Regions from separate parts of the Ligilactobacillus murinus genome, predicted to be linked through region 1. Evidence: predicted binding sites of a transcription regulator. Region 1 holds the regulator's gene; the other holds the start of a gene.

Evidence for each region. Region 1 encodes CtsR, which represses protease genes until heat stress. Its sites were predicted from a motif close to TTGGTCAAAAAAGGTCAAANA; they were not measured.
Region 2: a site for CtsR is predicted at 3,326-3,346, ahead of CPS94_RS06415 (ATP-dependent Clp protease ATP-binding subunit). Genes of this name have one in related genera too.

What each region holds. Positions count from the first base shown of each region.
Region 1 covers NZ_CP023565.1:2,246,732-2,251,746, forward strand. Annotated here, with positions in the region: gene CPS94_RS10985 (sensor histidine kinase) at 1-97, shown strand, start outside; gene CPS94_RS11840 (winged helix-turn-helix transcriptional regulator) at 193-297, shown strand; gene CPS94_RS11750 (nitroreductase family protein) at 383-511, opposite strand; gene pnuC (nicotinamide riboside transporter PnuC) at 843-1,556, opposite strand; tRNA gene CPS94_RS11000 (tRNA-Pro) at 1,693-1,766, shown strand; gene CPS94_RS11005 (porin) at 1,829-2,263, shown strand; gene CPS94_RS11010 (CtsR family transcriptional regulator) at 2,375-2,845, shown strand; gene CPS94_RS11015 (ATP-dependent Clp protease ATP-binding subunit) at 2,864-5,015, shown strand, end outside.
Region 2 covers NZ_CP023565.1:1,258,531-1,263,545, forward strand. Annotated here, with positions in the region: gene CPS94_RS06395 (glycosyltransferase family 4 protein) at 1-674, opposite strand, end outside; gene ptsP (phosphoenolpyruvate--protein phosphotransferase) at 865-2,586, opposite strand; gene CPS94_RS06405 (phosphocarrier protein HPr) at 2,586-2,852, opposite strand; gene CPS94_RS06410 (hypothetical protein) at 3,047-3,235, opposite strand; gene CPS94_RS06415 (ATP-dependent Clp protease ATP-binding subunit) at 3,388-5,015, shown strand, end outside.

The DNA.
Region 1 (5,015 bases):
GTATTATGATTTTAAAGCCGTAAATGGAGAATTTACAGCCTTTGTGGTACTACCAGTTTTAAATAAGGGTAAACAGGAAATGTGCGATGAAAGATGAGGTAAAGTGGTGCCAGAAAAATTTATTGCGTCAAGTTTGATCTATTTTTTTGACTTTATTTGTATGCTAAGATTGGTGATCGGCTTATTACTCAAATGCGTAAAACAGAGTATTCGTTGACTGAATTGGGGAATAGTATAGTTTCGCTCGTAGTAGCATTATGCGATCGGGGCGAACAGTATTTGGATAACTTAAACTAAAGAGCATGAGATGATCCAAAGAGGACCTACCATTGCATCGTGGTAGGTCCTCTTTGGATCGTCTCTATAAGTTAAGTTGTCACATTTAGTCTTTGAAAGTTAAAAACTTATCAACTTCACTGCGCTCAGTATAAAAACCGTTGATCTTTGTTGCTTGGTTGCGATAACCTAGTGCGATCCCCATTATGAGTTGTTTATCATCTGGGATCTGCATGATATTTTTAACGACACTTGGATACTTGACGATCTCTCACGCTGGTATTGAATCGATTTTTCGAGCAACAGCTGCCAGCATCAAGGTTTGCCCAAAAGCACCTAAGTCATAGATCGACCACGCAGAAGTATTCTTAGGCAAGGTCAGATATCGCGATGCATAAAAACTAAGTCGGATTTTCCAGGAAGCCCACGCTGAGAGGATTCAAGGTGTAAGTGCATCTTTGAATTCTATAGTTAGTTACCACTCTTTATTATTTTAAGTAAGCAACATCTATGTTAACTTACTTTAAGTGAGTGGTGAAGAGTAAATATTGATTTATTTATATAATTTACGACTTAGTTCCACCTTCATTGTCGGCTTCACCACTGGCCCAGACTTTAGTTGCATAGATCGAGTTAAAGAGTAGGGCTGCTTGCAAGGCAACTTGGGAGAGGTAAGCCCCTAAAGAACCGATGTCAGTAGCACCAGTTATGACTTGGAGGCTTAGGATCGACCAGTAGAGGATATTGGCAATGTTGACCACGATCCAAAGTGACCAGTTTTCTTGGTATTTCAAGATGTAGAGCAGTTGAGCGATGAAACTGACGACAAAATTGATCGAATCAAAATACGGCAGTTGTCCGTGTAGTAAAGCTAAGATCCACCAGCCGATGAGCCAAGCGACAAAGGCACCGCCAAAAAGTTTTTTGCGACTGGCAGAAGAAAAGCGATGCGTTGCTTGGTCGTGGCCCCACATGAACCAGCCAATGGGTTGTGAGATGACATAGAAGATATCCATCGCAAATGAACCATAGGCATGACTGATCCAAGCAATGTAAGTCATGGCTAGACACTGGATCGTTCCAAAGATAAAGGCGATCTTGCGTCCTTTCATCCCGTAAACGAGGGATAACGTGCCCGTGACACCTGAGATCATACCGATCAAGCTATCGGGAACGACCAAAAAGACAGCCAGTTGGATCAAGATCAAAATGCTGACATAGATAACTTCAAATTTCTTCCAATTGGTAAATAATTGCTTATAAAGCCAAGTATTTGTCATGTTATCCACCTTCCTTTCATCTTTTATGATAGTCTGTTTTATTTACTAAAGCACGTTCCTTGCCCAGATAAATGTTAAGAAAAATAAGATTTTCCTTTTACATTTAACAAACTAGTATTATAATAGTAATTGTTTTCGGGATGTAGCTCAGTTTGGTAGAGCACCACGTTCGGGACGTGGGGGTCACAGGTTCAAATCCTGCCATCCCGATCAATTACTAGTTAGAGTCGTACCTATGCAGGACGGCTCTTTTTGTTTAAGGGGGAAGTTAAATGAAGCGTTCGGTTTGTTTTTTGATGATCGGGGCTTTTGTTCTAGGTGTCAGTGGGTGCAGCTATCACGTGACGTGGGGCAAAAACAGTGTCAAGTTATCGGTCAGACCTACTAAAAAAACGAGCTCGACTAAAGAAAGCTCAGCAACAACTAGTCAAAGCAGTTTTGCTAAGCGTTACACTAAAGAAGAGCTAAAACAGATCACAGCTGACCTGTTGGCACCCTATGAGCAAAGGGGTTATACCAAGGAAAAAAGCTTTACGGGAACTAAGGCACAGTATGCTAAATGGGAAAAAGATCCGACTAGCCCAACAGCTAAATATGCTGACCAAGCTATTTCAGTTGAGCAGGCTAAAGGAACAGGCGATCAGTTCGTCTATTTTTGCCCAGCTGAACATGTTGCGTGGGCTGTGATCTTTACGGCAGATAAATAAAGGATATTTTACACGATCAGCCCCAGAAATTAACGCTAATTCATTGCCAAGCATGGTGGATAACGTTTATAATTATAGTCAAAGTTAGTCAAACAGATCGAGGATAGTTTTATGCAAAATCGCAATATTTCCGATATAATCGAACGATATTTGAAGAGTATTCTTGCTGAAGCTTCCCAAGTTGAGATCAAACGTTCTGAAGTCGCAGACCAATTTGACTGCGTGCCTTCGCAGATCAATTACGTGATCAAGACGCGTTTTACTTTGCAAAATGGCTATTTAGTCGAGAGTAAGCGGGGCGGAGGTGGGTATATTCGGATCGCCAAGGTCGATTTGATCAGTGACCCGGATATCTTAGATGAATTGATCGAGTACGTTGGGACGAGCATCAGCGAGACCAAAGCATTTCAGATCATTCAAACGCTCTATGAAAATGAGCTATTGACACATAAAGAGGCACATTTAGTAGCGACGGCGATCGAGAAAAGCACGCTAGCACTATCCGACAATGAGTTAGAAGAGGCGATCCGTGCCAAGATCTTGAATCGCATTTTAAATCGTCTGCGTTGTGCTGATCAATAATAGAAAGAAGGGGATCTTATGGATTCAACATCTTACACACCGAGTGCTAACCAAGTCTTATTACTTGCACAAGAACAAGCTAACTACTTCAAGCACCAAGCGATCGGGACCGAGCATTTATTGTTGGCCCTTGTCTTGGAGGAAAATGGTGTTGCCGGTCAAGTTTTAAGGCAAAATCTTGTAAGTAGTGTCGATATCAAAGAAGAGATCGAACGGATCGCAGGGTATGGAACTTTGCGCCGTCAAGCACCAGATAGTTATTTACCATATTCACCAAAATCCAAGGCCGTCTTAAATGATGCCTTGCGCCAGGCGATGATGATGGGTTCGTCTAAGATCGGGACCGAACATTTATTATTGGCACTATTAAATGATGAAAATATTTTATCTTCACGGATCTTGTATAGTTTACAGGTCGATACCCGGCGCTTGCGGCAGTTGTTGTTGCGCCAATTGGGCATGACTGACCGCCAACGTCAGCATTTAGCTAAGCAAGCTAATGAAGCCAAAAAACGTTCCAAGACAGAAACATTAGATGGGTTAGCACGGGATATGACGGCGATCGCACAAAATGAAGATACCGATCCAGTTATCGGGCGCACAAGTGAAGTCAAGCGGGTGATCCAAGTTTTAAGTCGCCGGACGAAAAACAACCCAGTATTACTAGGTGAACCTGGTGTGGGTAAGACGGCGGTCGCAGAAGGTTTAGCGCAAGCGATCGTCAAGGGAGATGTCCCTGAGAATTTGGCGAAGAAACGCTTGATGATGCTTGATATGGGCTCACTTGTAGCTGGTACCAAATACCGTGGTGAATTTGAAGATCGCTTAAAGAAGATCTTAGAAGAAGTCTACCGTGATGGCAATGTGATCTTATTTATCGATGAGATGCATACTTTGATCGGTGCTGGTGGGGCTGAAGGGGCGATCGATGCCTCTAATATCTTAAAACCTGCTTTAGCGCGGGGCGAAGTTCAAGTCATCGGGGCTACGACATTAGATGAGTATCAAAAATACGTTGAATCTGATCCCGCTTTAGAACGGCGCTTTGCGACAGTTATGGTCGATGAACCTGACCAACAAGCGACACTTGAGATCTTAAAAGGTGTGCGTTCTCGGTATGAAAAGCACCATAAAGTCAAGATCGACGATGATGCTTTAGATGCGGCCGTCAAGTTGAGTTCACGCTATATCACAAAGCGCTTCTTACCTGATAAGGCGATCGATCTGATGGATGAAGCGGCAGCGCGGTTGCGGATCATGAATGCTGAAAAGAGCAACAAGTTATCTAAAACTAAAGCTAAGCTAAAAAAAGTCAGTGATAGCTATGACGAAGAGATCTTACACGAAAACTTCGATGATGCGGCTAAATTACGCAAAGAAGTTTTGAAATTAAAAGAAAAAGTTGAAAAACTCACAGCTAAACAAACTGAAGAAGAAGCAAAAGGCGAGTTTAAAGCTGTGGTGACCCAAGAAGATGTGGCAGCTGTCGTCTCAGAATGGACAGGCATACCCGTTACTCAATTGACCAAGACTGAAAGTCAACGGCTGGTCGGTTTAGAGAAGATATTGCACCAACGTGTGGTCGGCCAAGATGAAGCTATCAGTTCGATCGCTAAAGCTATTCGCCGTTCGCGCAGTGGTTTGAGCGATCCGACCCGTCCGATCGGCTCATTTATGTTCTTAGGACCTACTGGTGTTGGAAAGACTGAGTTAGCTAAAGCCTTAGCTGACGCAATGTTTGGCTCAGAAGACGCGATGATCCGGGTCGACATGAGTGAGTACATGGAAAAATACTCCACTAGTCGTTTAGTCGGTGCTCCTCCAGGCTATGTCGGTTATGATGAGGGGGGACAATTATCCGAAAAGGTCCGCAATAAGCCATATTCAGTCGTCTTGCTAGACGAAGTAGAAAAAGCCCACCCAGATGTGTTCAATATTTTGTTACAAGTCTTAGACGATGGTTATTTGACGGATTCCAAGGGTCGAAAAGTCAACTTTAGAAATACGATCATCATCATGACCTCTAACTTAGGTGCAACTGCCTTGCGGGATGAAAAATCCGTTGGGTTTGGTGCAGGCAATGGCATTGATGATTACGCTGCAATGTCGGCCAAGATCAGAGAATCGCTCAAAAAGAGCTTTAGACCTGAATTCTTGAACCGGATCGATG
Region 2 (5,015 bases), 990 kb from region 1:
AAACTAGCCACCATGCGATCGATATCTTTTTCAAAAGCCAAGCGACTCAATGTTAATAATAACGGCGCATTTTCAGCTATTCCGTAGTGTTTTCGAACGTTATTTTCATTAACGACTTTAAACCGTGTCAAATCAACTCCCGTCGGAATAACGGTGATCGGTTCTTTGACCCCATACCGAGTCAAAGTCGCTAAAACACGGGCACTTGGCGCCACGATCCCACTCATTTTTTCGCAAAATGAACAGGTCATCAAACGTACATGGGAGGGTTTCAATAATTTTCCTTTGGCCACATAATGTAAATAATCTTCATACATCGTATGGTAAGTATGAACACACGGGATCTTTAGCGCTTTAGCTACAAACTTCCCGATCAATCCCATTGAAAATTCAGTTTGCGTATGAACAATATCTAGATTTAATTCTTTAGCTACTTGATAAGACTGAAATAGCCCCCTAACAGCGATGCGTCTATCGGTAAAAGAAATAAATGGAATGCTAGCAAAGCGAAACACATTGCGCTCATAGACATTTTTCTCGACATCAGGATCGGTAGTCGTAAAAATATAGACCGTATGTCCTTTTTGTTCTAATTGTGAACGCAAAGTATCGATCGATGTCGCAACCCCGCTAACTTGCGGAAAATACGTATCTGTAAATATGCCGATATTCACAAGCACCTTTCCTCCTCAACTTTTTATCAGTTTTAATTATATGGTTTTAACTATTCCTTTGCAATGCTCTCACTGATACGAAGAGCAAAAAAATACTATTCTTAATATTTTAACATTTTCCAACTGATTTTAGACAAAAAGAGACCAGAAATCTCTTTCCGGTCTCTTTTTAAGATAAGTTGATCGAATATTACTTCGTGTATTCAGCTACTAAAGCTTCAACTTCTTCAGTTGTTTCGCAATCTTCAACTGCTTTTTGAGCTAATTCTTGCATCTTAACTGAATCAAGTTTCTTCAACAAGCTACGTGTCTTCAAGATCGAAGTTGCACTCATTGAGAATTCATCTAGACCTAAACCAAGCAACAATGGCACAGCAACTTGATCACCAGCCATTTCACCACACATACCAGTCCACTTACCTTCTTTATGTGAAGCATCAATGATGTTCTTGATCAAACGCAAGATAGATGGGTTATATGGTTGGTAAAGGTAAGATACACGTTCGTTACCACGATCAGCTGCCATAGAGTATTGGATCAAGTCATTGGTTCCGATACTAAAGAAATCAGCATACTTAGCTAACTTATCTGCGATCATTGCAGCAGCAGGGATCTCCATCATCATTCCGACTTCAATATCGTCAGAAACAGGGATACCTTCTTTAACTAACTTAGCTTTTTCTTCTTCAAAGATCGCCTTAGCATCTTTGAATTCCTTGACAGTAGCGATCATTGGGAACATGATAGCCAAGCGTCCATAGTGTGAAGCACGTAACAATGCACGCAATTGAGTACGGAAGATATCTTGACGATCTAATGAGATGCGGATCGCACGGTAACCCAAGAATGGATTTTCTTCTTCTGGTAGTGGTAGATAAGGTAGATCCTTATCCCCACCAATATCCATTGTACGTACGACAACTTGTTTGCCATCCATACCTTCAACTGCTTCTTTGTAAGCTTTGAATTGTTCTTCTTCTGTTGGAAGCTCACTTGCATCCATGTACAAGAATTCAGAACGGAACAAGCCAACAGCTTCGGCCCCATTATCAACAGCACCCGTAACATCTTTAGGGGTACCGATATTAGCCCCTAAGATAACTTGTTTGCCGTCTTTTGAGACAGATCTAGCATCTTTTAATTGTTGCCATTCAGCTTTTTGAGCCTTGAAATCAGCAGCTTTTTGTTCATATTCAGCTAATTGATCAGCCGTTGGATCAATAACTGCATCCCCAGCAATACCATCGATAATGACCATATCGCCTTCTTTGATCTCAGTTGTTGCTGAGCCAGAGCCTACGACTGCAGGGATCTCAAGGGTTCTTGACATGATAGCAGAGTGCGATGTCCGACCACCGATATCAGTGATAAAGCCCTTAACAAAATTGCGGTCTAATTGCGCTGTATCAGATGGTGTCAAGTCATGTGCTACGATCACAACTTCTTCGTCGATCAAAGCTGGGTTAGGTAAAGTTACACCTAATAAATGACTCATGACACGCTTAGTTACGTCGCGAATATCGCCTGCACGTTCTTGCATGTAAGCATTGTCTGTCATGCCTTCAAACATGGAAATAAACATGTCTGTTACGCTCTTCAACGCAGCTTCGGCATTAACTTTTTCATTTTTGATCTGATTTTCGATTTGACCAATCATTTCAGGGTCAGCCAAGATCGTTAAGTGCGCCTCAAAAACTTCAGCTTCTTCAGCCCCTAAGTTTTGGGTAGCTTTTTGCTTGATAGCTTCAAGCTCACTCTTGGAGGCTGCTACAGCATCATCCAAGCGCTTGATCTCAGCTTCTGGATCAGAGATACTGGTTTCAGAAAATGAAAGGTCAGGTTGCACAAGCATGTAGGCTTTTGCGGCTGCAATTCCGTCACTAGCTGCGATACCCTTCAACATTTTCGTCATTATTCAGCAAGTCCTTCCTTTGTCATTGTTTCTGCGATAGCTGCGATCGCTTCTGCTTCATCAGCACCATCAGCAGAGATCACAACATCAGCGTTTTGACCTACACCTAATGACATAACACCCATGATAGATTTCAAGTTTACTGATTTACCTTGATATTCTAATGTAATATCTGAGTTAAATTTGCTTGCTGCTTGCACCAAAAGTGTAGCTGGACGTGCGTGAATACCTGTTTCTGCGATTACGTGAAATTCTTTCTTTTCCATTGTGGATCATGCTCCTTTAAATATAAATAAGATTTGTGCAACAATTAGTAAACAAATTGATCACAGCTGTAAAAGAATTCGTTTACATTAGCGGTTACACTAAGTGTTGCACCTGCTATAAAGAATAATACCATGAATTATTTATCAAGACAAGGTATCACTCTTAAACATTTTGATAATATGTCAAAAAAAATTTATTTATCATTTTTGTGATAATGATAGATAACTCCGCCACCACGTTTAGCTGTACCGACCACATTTTTCCGATAATTATAATTTAGTAAAATCTTTTGAAAATCCATAAATTCAGCTGTTTCGATCTCAAATTCTGTTATCTCACCTGCATGCAAGCGATCTAATAATGTTTGATAATCCTTTTCCATCCTGCTACCCCCTCTCACACATTTTAAAATTATACCATCTCCAATTTTTTTGCTTGCACTTAAGATAAAAATTTGTATAATAAAGCTACAAAGGTCAAAGTTGGTCAAACTGATTTTGACATTAAATTTAACCGGAAAGGTCGCGAATTGCTATGTTATGCCAAAATTGTCAGCAAAACCACGCTACGCTACATTTAACAACAAACATCAACGGTCGCCAAACTTCGATCGACCTTTGTCCTAACTGCTATCGAGCTTTGAAAAATCAAAGTCAACTACCACCTTCCTTGGATGGTATCTTCCAAGATCCATTGGGTAGTGATCCATTCGCTGATTTCTTTAAAGAGATCAAACGCCAAAGCCAACAGCGTCCCACACCAGCGCAAGGTCCCCAAACAAAAGGCGGAGATAATGGTGATAACGAAGGCATTTTAGATAAATATGGGCTTGATCTCACTGCCCAAGCCAAAGCGGGCCAGATCGACCCAGTTATCGGGCGTGACCGCGAGATAAAACGTGTAACTGAGATCTTGAATCGGCGCACTAAGAACAATCCTGTCCTTACTGGTGAAGCCGGAGTCGGGAAAACAGCAGTTGTCGAAGGTCTTGCTCAAAAGATCGTTGACGGCGATGTTCCACAAAAACTATTAAATAAAAAAGTTATCCGCTTAGACGTTGTTTCCTTAGTCCAAGGGACCGGGATCCGTGGTCAATTTGAGCAACGCATGCAGGAATTAATGGATGAATTGAAACAAAAACAAGATATCATCCTCTTTATCGATGAGATCCATGAGATCGTTGGGGCTGGAAACGCTGAGGGAGGCATGGATGCTGGCAACGTTTTAAAACCAGCTCTAGCTCGCGGTGAGTTCCAACTTGTCGGGGCTACTACTTTAAACGAATTTCGTACGATCGAAAAAGATGCGGCCTTAGCGCGGCGTTTACAACCCGTCCAAGTTGAAGAACCTTCTAAAGAAGAGGCTTTAGCGATCTTACACGGCCTACGTGCTAAATATGAAAGCTACCATCAAGTCGCCTATACCGATGAAGCTCTTGAAAGTGCGATCCAACTTTCGACTCGCTACATTCAGGACCGCTATTTGCCGGATAAAGCGATCGATCTCTTAGATGAAGCCGGCTCGCGTAAGAATTTAGCTTTACAAGCTTTTGACCCAAGCGAAGTCAAAGCTAAGATAGCTCAAGCACAGACAAATAAAAAAGCTGCTTTAGACCAAGAAGATTATGAAAAAGCCGCCTTTTATCGCGATCAAATCGCTAAACTAGAAGAACATTTAACAGCTAAACCTCAAGTCAAAAGCGAAGTTACCGCCCAAGATATGGAAAAGATCGTCGAGGAAATGACTTCTATCCCTGTCGGTGAACTCAAACAAAAAGAACAAGCACAATTACAAACTCTAGCCCAAACACTCAAGCAAAACGTTATCGGCCAAGACCGTGCCGTTGATAAAGTTGCCCGCTCGATCCGGCGCAATCGGATCGGCTTTAACAAGTCAGGTCGACCGATCGGTTCATTTCTTTTTGTCGGTCCTACAGGAGTCGGGAAAACGGAAGCAGCTAAACAACTTGCTTTAGAACTATTTGGAACGACCGAGGCCATGATCCGCTTTGATATGAGTGAATACATGGAAAAATTCTCTGTCTCTAAATTGATCGGTTCGCCTCCGGGTTACGTTGGATATGAAGAAGCGGGCCAGTTAACCGAACAAGTTCGGCGACATCCATATAGCTTGATCTTATTAGACGAGATCGAAAAAGCTCA